2 regions of the Shewanella sp. SP2S2-4 genome follow, and region 1 is predicted to be linked to the other one. Evidence: predicted binding sites of a transcription regulator. Region 1 holds the regulator's gene; the other holds the start of a gene.
What was found. Region 1 encodes NrdR, which represses ribonucleotide reductase genes. Its sites were predicted from a motif close to AAACACNANATNTNGTGTTT; they were not measured.
Positions count from the first base shown of each region.

Region 1 (3,429 bases):
TGTAAACAAACTGAGCCATTTTTCTCTATCTTAAGTGACTAATGATGCGGCTAATTCTACTCGATTGCGCGCCGAACTCAACTCGACAATGAGCCAAGTTCAAGCACTATCCACAGGAATTTCATGTTTCAAATACTGGGATTGTGGTCGCGTTCCGAGTAGAATACCGCGCAACCCTACCTATAAGAATTGGCAGCTGGAGTAAGCAATGCTGAAAAAAGATATGAATATCGCAGATTATGATCCGGAACTGTTTAAGGCAATTCAGAATGAAACTCTGCGTCAAGAAGAGCATATTGAGCTGATTGCTTCTGAAAACTACACCAGTCCACGCGTGATGGAAGCGCAAGGTTCACAGTTAACCAATAAGTACGCTGAAGGCTATCCAGGCAAGCGTTACTACGGTGGTTGTGAGTATGTGGACGTAGTTGAAACCTTAGCGATTGAACGTGCGAAAGAACTGTTTGGCGCAACTTACGCTAACGTACAACCTCATTCAGGTTCACAGGCAAACAGCGCTGTTTACATGGCATTGTTAAAACCTGGCGATACCGTACTGGGCATGAACTTAGCCCACGGTGGTCACTTGACCCACGGTTCACCCGTTAACTTCTCTGGCAAACTGTACAATATTATTCCTTACGGTATCGACGAGTCTGGCAAAATTGACTACGACGAAATGGAACGTCTGGCCGTAGAACATAAGCCTAAGATGATGATCGGCGGTTTCTCTGCCTATTCAGGTATCGTTGACTGGGCAAAAATGCGTGAAATCGCAGATAAAATAGGTGCTTACCTATTTGTCGACATGGCGCACGTTGCTGGTCTTATCGCTGCTGGTGTTTATCCAAACCCAGTGCCACACGCACACGTTGTGACGTCAACGACCCACAAAACTTTAGCGGGTCCTCGCGGTGGTGTGATCCTGTCTGCTGCTGACGATGAAGACTTGTATAAGAAGTTGAATTCAGCGGTATTCCCAGGCGGACAAGGTGGCCCATTAATGCACGTTATCGCCGGTAAAGCGGTTGCGTTCAAAGAAGCCCTAGAGCCAGAATTTAAAGTGTACCAACAGCAAGTAGTTAACAACGCTAAAGCTATGGTTGAAGTGTTCCTTGAGCGCGGTTACAAAATCGTCTCTGGCGGAACCAGCAACCACTTGATGTTAGTTGATCTGATTGGTCGTGACTTGACCGGTAAAGAAGCCGATGCCGCCTTAGGTAGCGCTAACATTACCGTGAACAAAAACTCAGTGCCAAACGACCCACGTTCACCCTTTGTGACCTCAGGTGTGCGTATCGGTACGCCAGCCATTACGCGCCGCGGCTTTAAAGAAGCGGAATCGAAAGAGCTGACTGGCTGGATTTGTGACATCCTTGATGATGCAAGCAATCCTGCTGTGATTGAGCGTGTGAAGGGCCAAGTATTGGCACTGTGTGCACGTTTCCCTGTTTACGGCTAATTTGCTGACGCATCTAGGTTTAAGTGCGTATGTGCTTAAGTAGATGACTGGCTGAGAGTGATCGCTTGCTGACTAGGTACTTACATGAGGTACTTAGCATCCGGTAGTTAACCTCAGCCCATAAATAGGATAAAATCCCATGGCCGCATTAAGCGGCCATTTTTATTGGTAAAATCTTAGGCTTAAATCCATTGCGTTTAGCTGAGATTTAACAGGTAAAGCCATTAACGCTTTACTCGCATTCACTGGCAGGAGGCTCAATGCATTGTCCATTTTGCAGCGCGACAGATACTAAAGTCATCGATTCTCGATTAGTGGCGGAAGGCCATCAAGTGCGCCGTCGCCGAGAATGCACCGAATGCCATGAAAGATTTACCACCTTCGAAGGCGCCGAGTTAGTCATGCCTAGGGTGATCAAGCGCGATGGTTCACGCCAACCCTTCGATGAAGAAAAACTCCAAGGTGGCATGTTGCGCGCGGTTGAAAAACGCCCCGTGTCTATGGATGAAATCGAGCAAGCACTCAGTAAAATCAAATCGACCCTGCGCGCCACTGGCGAGCGAGAAGTGCCATCAGAAATGGTCGGTAACTTAATGATGGAGCAATTGATGAGCCTAGATAAAGTCGCCTATATACGTTTTGCTTCTGTGTACCGTGCCTTTGAAGACGTATCTGAATTTGGTGAGGCCATCGCTAAACTGCAAAAGTAGTTATTCGACTAACATAGGGTTGAACATGAGCTTGAACATAAGTTGGTCTGTACTCGATACCCAAATGATGAGCCGCGCGATTCAATTGGCGCGCAAAGGCTTTTACACCACGAGACCCAATCCCAGTGTGGGCTGCGTTATCGTTAAAGATAATCAGATTGTCGGCGAAGGTTATCATCAAAAAGCGGGTGAGCCCCACGCCGAAGTGCATGCGCTACGTATGGCAGGTGAACACGCCCGCGGCGCAACGGCCTATGTCACCTTAGAGCCCTGCAGCCATTATGGCCGCACGCCGCCCTGTGCCTTGGCGCTGATCAATATTGGCGTTAAACGTGTGGTGGTGGCGGTTGAAGATCCTAATCCGCAAGTCGGTGGTCGCGGTATTCAAATGCTGCGCGACGCCGGTATTGAAGTGGATGTGGGATTACACCGTGATGAAGCTTATGCCTTGAATTTAGGTTTTATGAAGCGCATGGAATCGGGTTTGCCCAGAGTTACAGTCAAATTGGCTGCGAGTCTCGATGGTAAAACCGCGCTGTCTAACGGTGTGTCTAAATGGATTACCGGGCCTGAATCTCGCCGCGACGTGCAGCGCTTACGCTTACGTTCCTGCGCGTTGGTGACTGGGATTGAAACCATACTGGCTGACGATCCCTCGCTCAATGTGCGATATCAAGAACTTGGCGACATAAAAGACTGCGTAACCGAGGCGCAATTACTGCAGCCATTAAGAGTGATACTCGACAGTCGCGCCCGTTTGCCGTTATCGGCTGCCTGTTTGGCTATCGTATCGCCGATACTCTTGGTCTCGACCGTGGCTTATCCCGCAGTGTTTCAAGCACAATTGCCCTATCATGTGAGTTGCCTAGTATTACCAGCAATTGCAGGTCGCGTATCCTTACCTGAACTATTAAGCTATTTAGGCCAAAGTTGTAATCACGTGCTGGTGGAAGCGGGGGCAACCTTAGCGGGCGCATTTTTAGCACAGGGGCTGGCTGATGAATTAGTGCTGTACCAAGCGATGAAAATCCTTGGTGGGCAAGGGCGTAATCTGCTGCAGCTACCCGATTATCAAACCATGGCGCAAATTCCTGCATTAACTTTGGTCGATGAGCGCAAATTAGGGCCAGATACCCGTTTAATCTTGAGCGTTAAGCTTGATACCTCTTTATCTAAATCGAATTGGAGCAAGATAACCGTTTAACCTTGAGCGTTATGCTTGATACTTCTTTATTTAATTAGGGCAAGATAACCGTT
Region 1 is NZ_JAUOER010000029.1:50,958-54,386, reverse strand. It holds gene ettA (energy-dependent translational throttle protein EttA) at 1-19, opposite strand, end outside; gene glyA (serine hydroxymethyltransferase) at 209-1,462, shown strand; gene nrdR (transcriptional regulator NrdR) at 1,723-2,172, shown strand; gene ribD (bifunctional diaminohydroxyphosphoribosylaminopyrimidine deaminase/5-amino-6-(5-phosphoribosylamino)uracil reductase RibD) at 2,198-3,376, shown strand.

Region 2 (3,429 bases), on a different contig from region 1:
GGCGACTAAGCTCGATATGGGGACGCTAACGCCTATCGTTAAGCGGTTAGAGGTAAAAGGCTTGATCACGCGTTTGGCCTGCGTTGAAGATGAGCGGAAAAAATTGATCACTCTGACGGCTCAGGGAGAGGCGATTAAGCATGAAGTCCTAGCCTTGAAACAAACCTTGCTGAATAAAGTACAAATGGATGCAGAGGCACTCGATTTGTTGAGGCGGCAATGTCTTGCCCTTATTGAAGATTTACAGTCCTAGAGATAAAGCTACTGGTGCTGTTCGCTACCCGAGAATTCAGGCTCTGCATAGATTAATACTTGATTGGCTTAGTTTTTGCTTTAAAACTGTCATTGAGTCTTAGACGCCGAATTTTTGACGATGAATTCTATTTTAAATGCCTTCAATCTTAATCGCAGCAGTAGCAGTATCGCCGATGCCTATGGTGCCAATAGCCAAAAAACGAGTACGGCCAAAACCGATGCGACCACTGAGACCAAGAAAACTCAGACGGATGCCGCTAAACCCGACGCGGGTAAAGCCGATGAGATAGCGCTGTCGCCACGGGCGCAACGTGCACAGAAAATTCAGTCGATGGCGAAGGATTTTTTTGCTGATGGCAAATTTGGTGTCGCCGATATTCCCGCATTAGTGTCACGTTTACAAAAAGACGGCATTTTATCGGACGTGCAACTCGACCGTTTATCGAAAAACGGTATTACAGTTCCGAGCACAACCACGCCGAGTAAGCAGTCGCTGCAAGATTTCTTAGATGATGAGCTCAAAGCATTAGCCAAAAAATCACCGAATGACCCCCTGATCAATACCTTGGTCGATGCGAAAAACGTTTTGATCAATATGGATGATGCTCAATCGCCGGTGCTCGCCCAAAAAGCCACCAAAGTCCTTGGTCAATTAACGGATTATTTAAATTCTGAGCCACCGCTAACGGATGCCCAAAAACAGCAATGGCAGGGGCTTAAATCTATGATGCAACTCGCTTCGTCTATGGGCTCGCATCAGTCGGCATCAGGCCAACTCAGTAGTTATCTTGCACTCGCTAAGCGTTAATCTTGAGTTATGGAGCCTGATCATCACTGATTTCAGGCATCAACTAGCTGGGTTTAATCAGCAGGTCAAGGCGCAATTTTCAGATAATTGGGCCTAGCTGCAGTTCTGGTTTGTTCTTTTATTTCATCCTAAAAACTATGATCTGGATCATGGACGCTTCATCGTCGTTGTAGCCTAATGCTCTACATATTGTGTTTTATGCTTTTAAAATCACTAGATGTAGTGTTAGTTTTTAGGCGAGATGGAGAGGAACTGAACAATGCCAGTCGTAATTAAGCGGGATGGTTGCCGCACACCTTTTGATGAAACAAGGATACGGGATGCAGTGAATGCCGCTGCAAACTCAGTTGGAATAGAGGATGGCGACTATGCAGCGACAGTGGCAGCGTGTATCAGTCAAAGCGTTGCGACCTTAACCGAAGTTGATATCCATCATCTACAGGATGCGGTTGAGAATTTACTGATGGAAGGGCCGTATAAGTCCTTGGCGCGGGTTTATATCGAATACCGTCACGACCGAGATGTGTGCCGTGAAGCGACCAGTAAATTAAACCTCGAAATCCGTGGTTTAGTCGAGCAAAGTAATGCGGCGTTACTCAATGAAAATGCCAATAAAGATTCGAAAGTTATCCCAACTCAGCGGGATTTGCTCGCGGGCATAGTCGCCAAACATTATGCCAAGAGTCATATCTTGCCAAAGGACGTGGTTGCTGCCCATGAAGCGGGGGAGATCCACTACCACGACTTAGATTACTCGCCTTTTTTCCCGATGTTTAACTGCATGCTGATTGATTTGGCTGGTATGTTGACCCATGGCTTTAAAATGGGAAATGCCGAAATTGAAACCCCTAAGTCTATATCAACGGCGACAGCCGTCACCGCGCAGATCATTGCCCAAGTGGCGAGCCATATTTATGGCGGCACGACCATTAATCGTATCGACGAAGTGTTGGCGCCATTTGTCGCTAAGAGCTACGACAAGCACTACCAAATCGCCTTGAATTGGAAGATCACCGACGCCAAAGCTTTTGCCACGGCGCAAACTGAAAAAGAATGTCACGATGCATTTCAGTCTTTGGAGTATGAGGTTAATACCTTGCATACCGCCAACGGCCAAACACCATTCGTGACCTTTGGCTTTGGGTTAGGCACCTCGTGGGAATCCCGCTTAATTCAGCAATCTATGCTGAAAGTACGGATGGCGGGATTGGGTAAAAATCGTAAGACGGCAGTTTTTCCTAAGTTAGTGTTTGCGATTCGTGATGGCATTAATCACAAAGCTGGCGATTGCAATTACGATGTCAAACAGATGGCGCTCAAGTGCGCGACTATGCGCATGTATCCCGATATTCTCAATTACGAGCAAGTCGAGAAAGTCACAGGTTCATTTAAAACCCCAATGGGTTGCCGCAGCTTTTTAGGCACCTATGAGGAAAATGGCGAGCTCGTGCATGAAGGACGCAATAATCTCGGGGTAGTGAGCTTAAACCTACCGCGGATTGCCTTGGAAGCTAAGGGTGATGAAGCGGAATTTTATCATCTTTTAGATGACAGATTAGTCTTAGCCCGTAAAGCGTTAGATACTCGCATTGAGCGACTCAATGGCGTTAAAGCCCGTGTGGCACCTATCCTCTATATGGAAGGGGCCTGTGGTGTGCGTTTACGCGCCGATGATGATGTTTCTCAAATCTTTAAAAATGGTCGCGCGTCGATTTCACTCGGTTACATTGGCCTGCATGAAACCATGAATGCACTCTATGGCACCCAAACCCATGTATTTGACGATGCACAATTAAGGGACAAAGCCGTCGCTATTGTTGCCTATCTTAAAGCCGCCACGGATGCGTGGAAGGCTGAAACAGGTTATGGCTTTAGTCTGTATAGCACGCCAAGTGAGAGTCTTTGCAGCCGTTTTTGTAAACTGGATGCGAAGCAATTTGGCCTAGTCACAGGTGTGACGGACAAGGGCTATTACACTAATAGTTTCCACCTCGATGTGGAAAAAAGCGTAAATCCCTACGATAAAATTGATTTTGAACAGCCATATCCCGCAATTGCGAACGGCGGCTTTATTTGTTATGGCGAATATCCCAACATGCAGCATAACCTCGAAGCGCTGGAAAACGTGTGGGATTATAGTTATAGCCGCGTGCCTTACTATGGCACTAACACGCCAATTGATGAATGCTACGACTGTGGCTTTACTGGCGAATTTAGCTGTACCAGTAAAGGGTTCACTTGCCCTAAGTGCGGCAACCATGAGCCAAGTCGAGTGTCAGTGACGCGCCGAGTGTGCGGTTACTTAGGCAGCCCAGATGCGCGGCCCTTCAATTATGGTAAACAGGAAGAAGTAAAACGTAGGATCA
Region 2 is NZ_JAUOER010000035.1:32,389-35,817, reverse strand. It holds gene Q4Q54_RS20480 (MarR family transcriptional regulator) at 1-253, shown strand, start outside; gene Q4Q54_RS20475 (hypothetical protein) at 374-1,063, shown strand; gene nrdD (anaerobic ribonucleoside-triphosphate reductase) at 1,323-3,429, shown strand, end outside.
Region 2: a site for NrdR is predicted at 1,272-1,291, ahead of nrdD (anaerobic ribonucleoside-triphosphate reductase). Genes of this name have one in related genera too.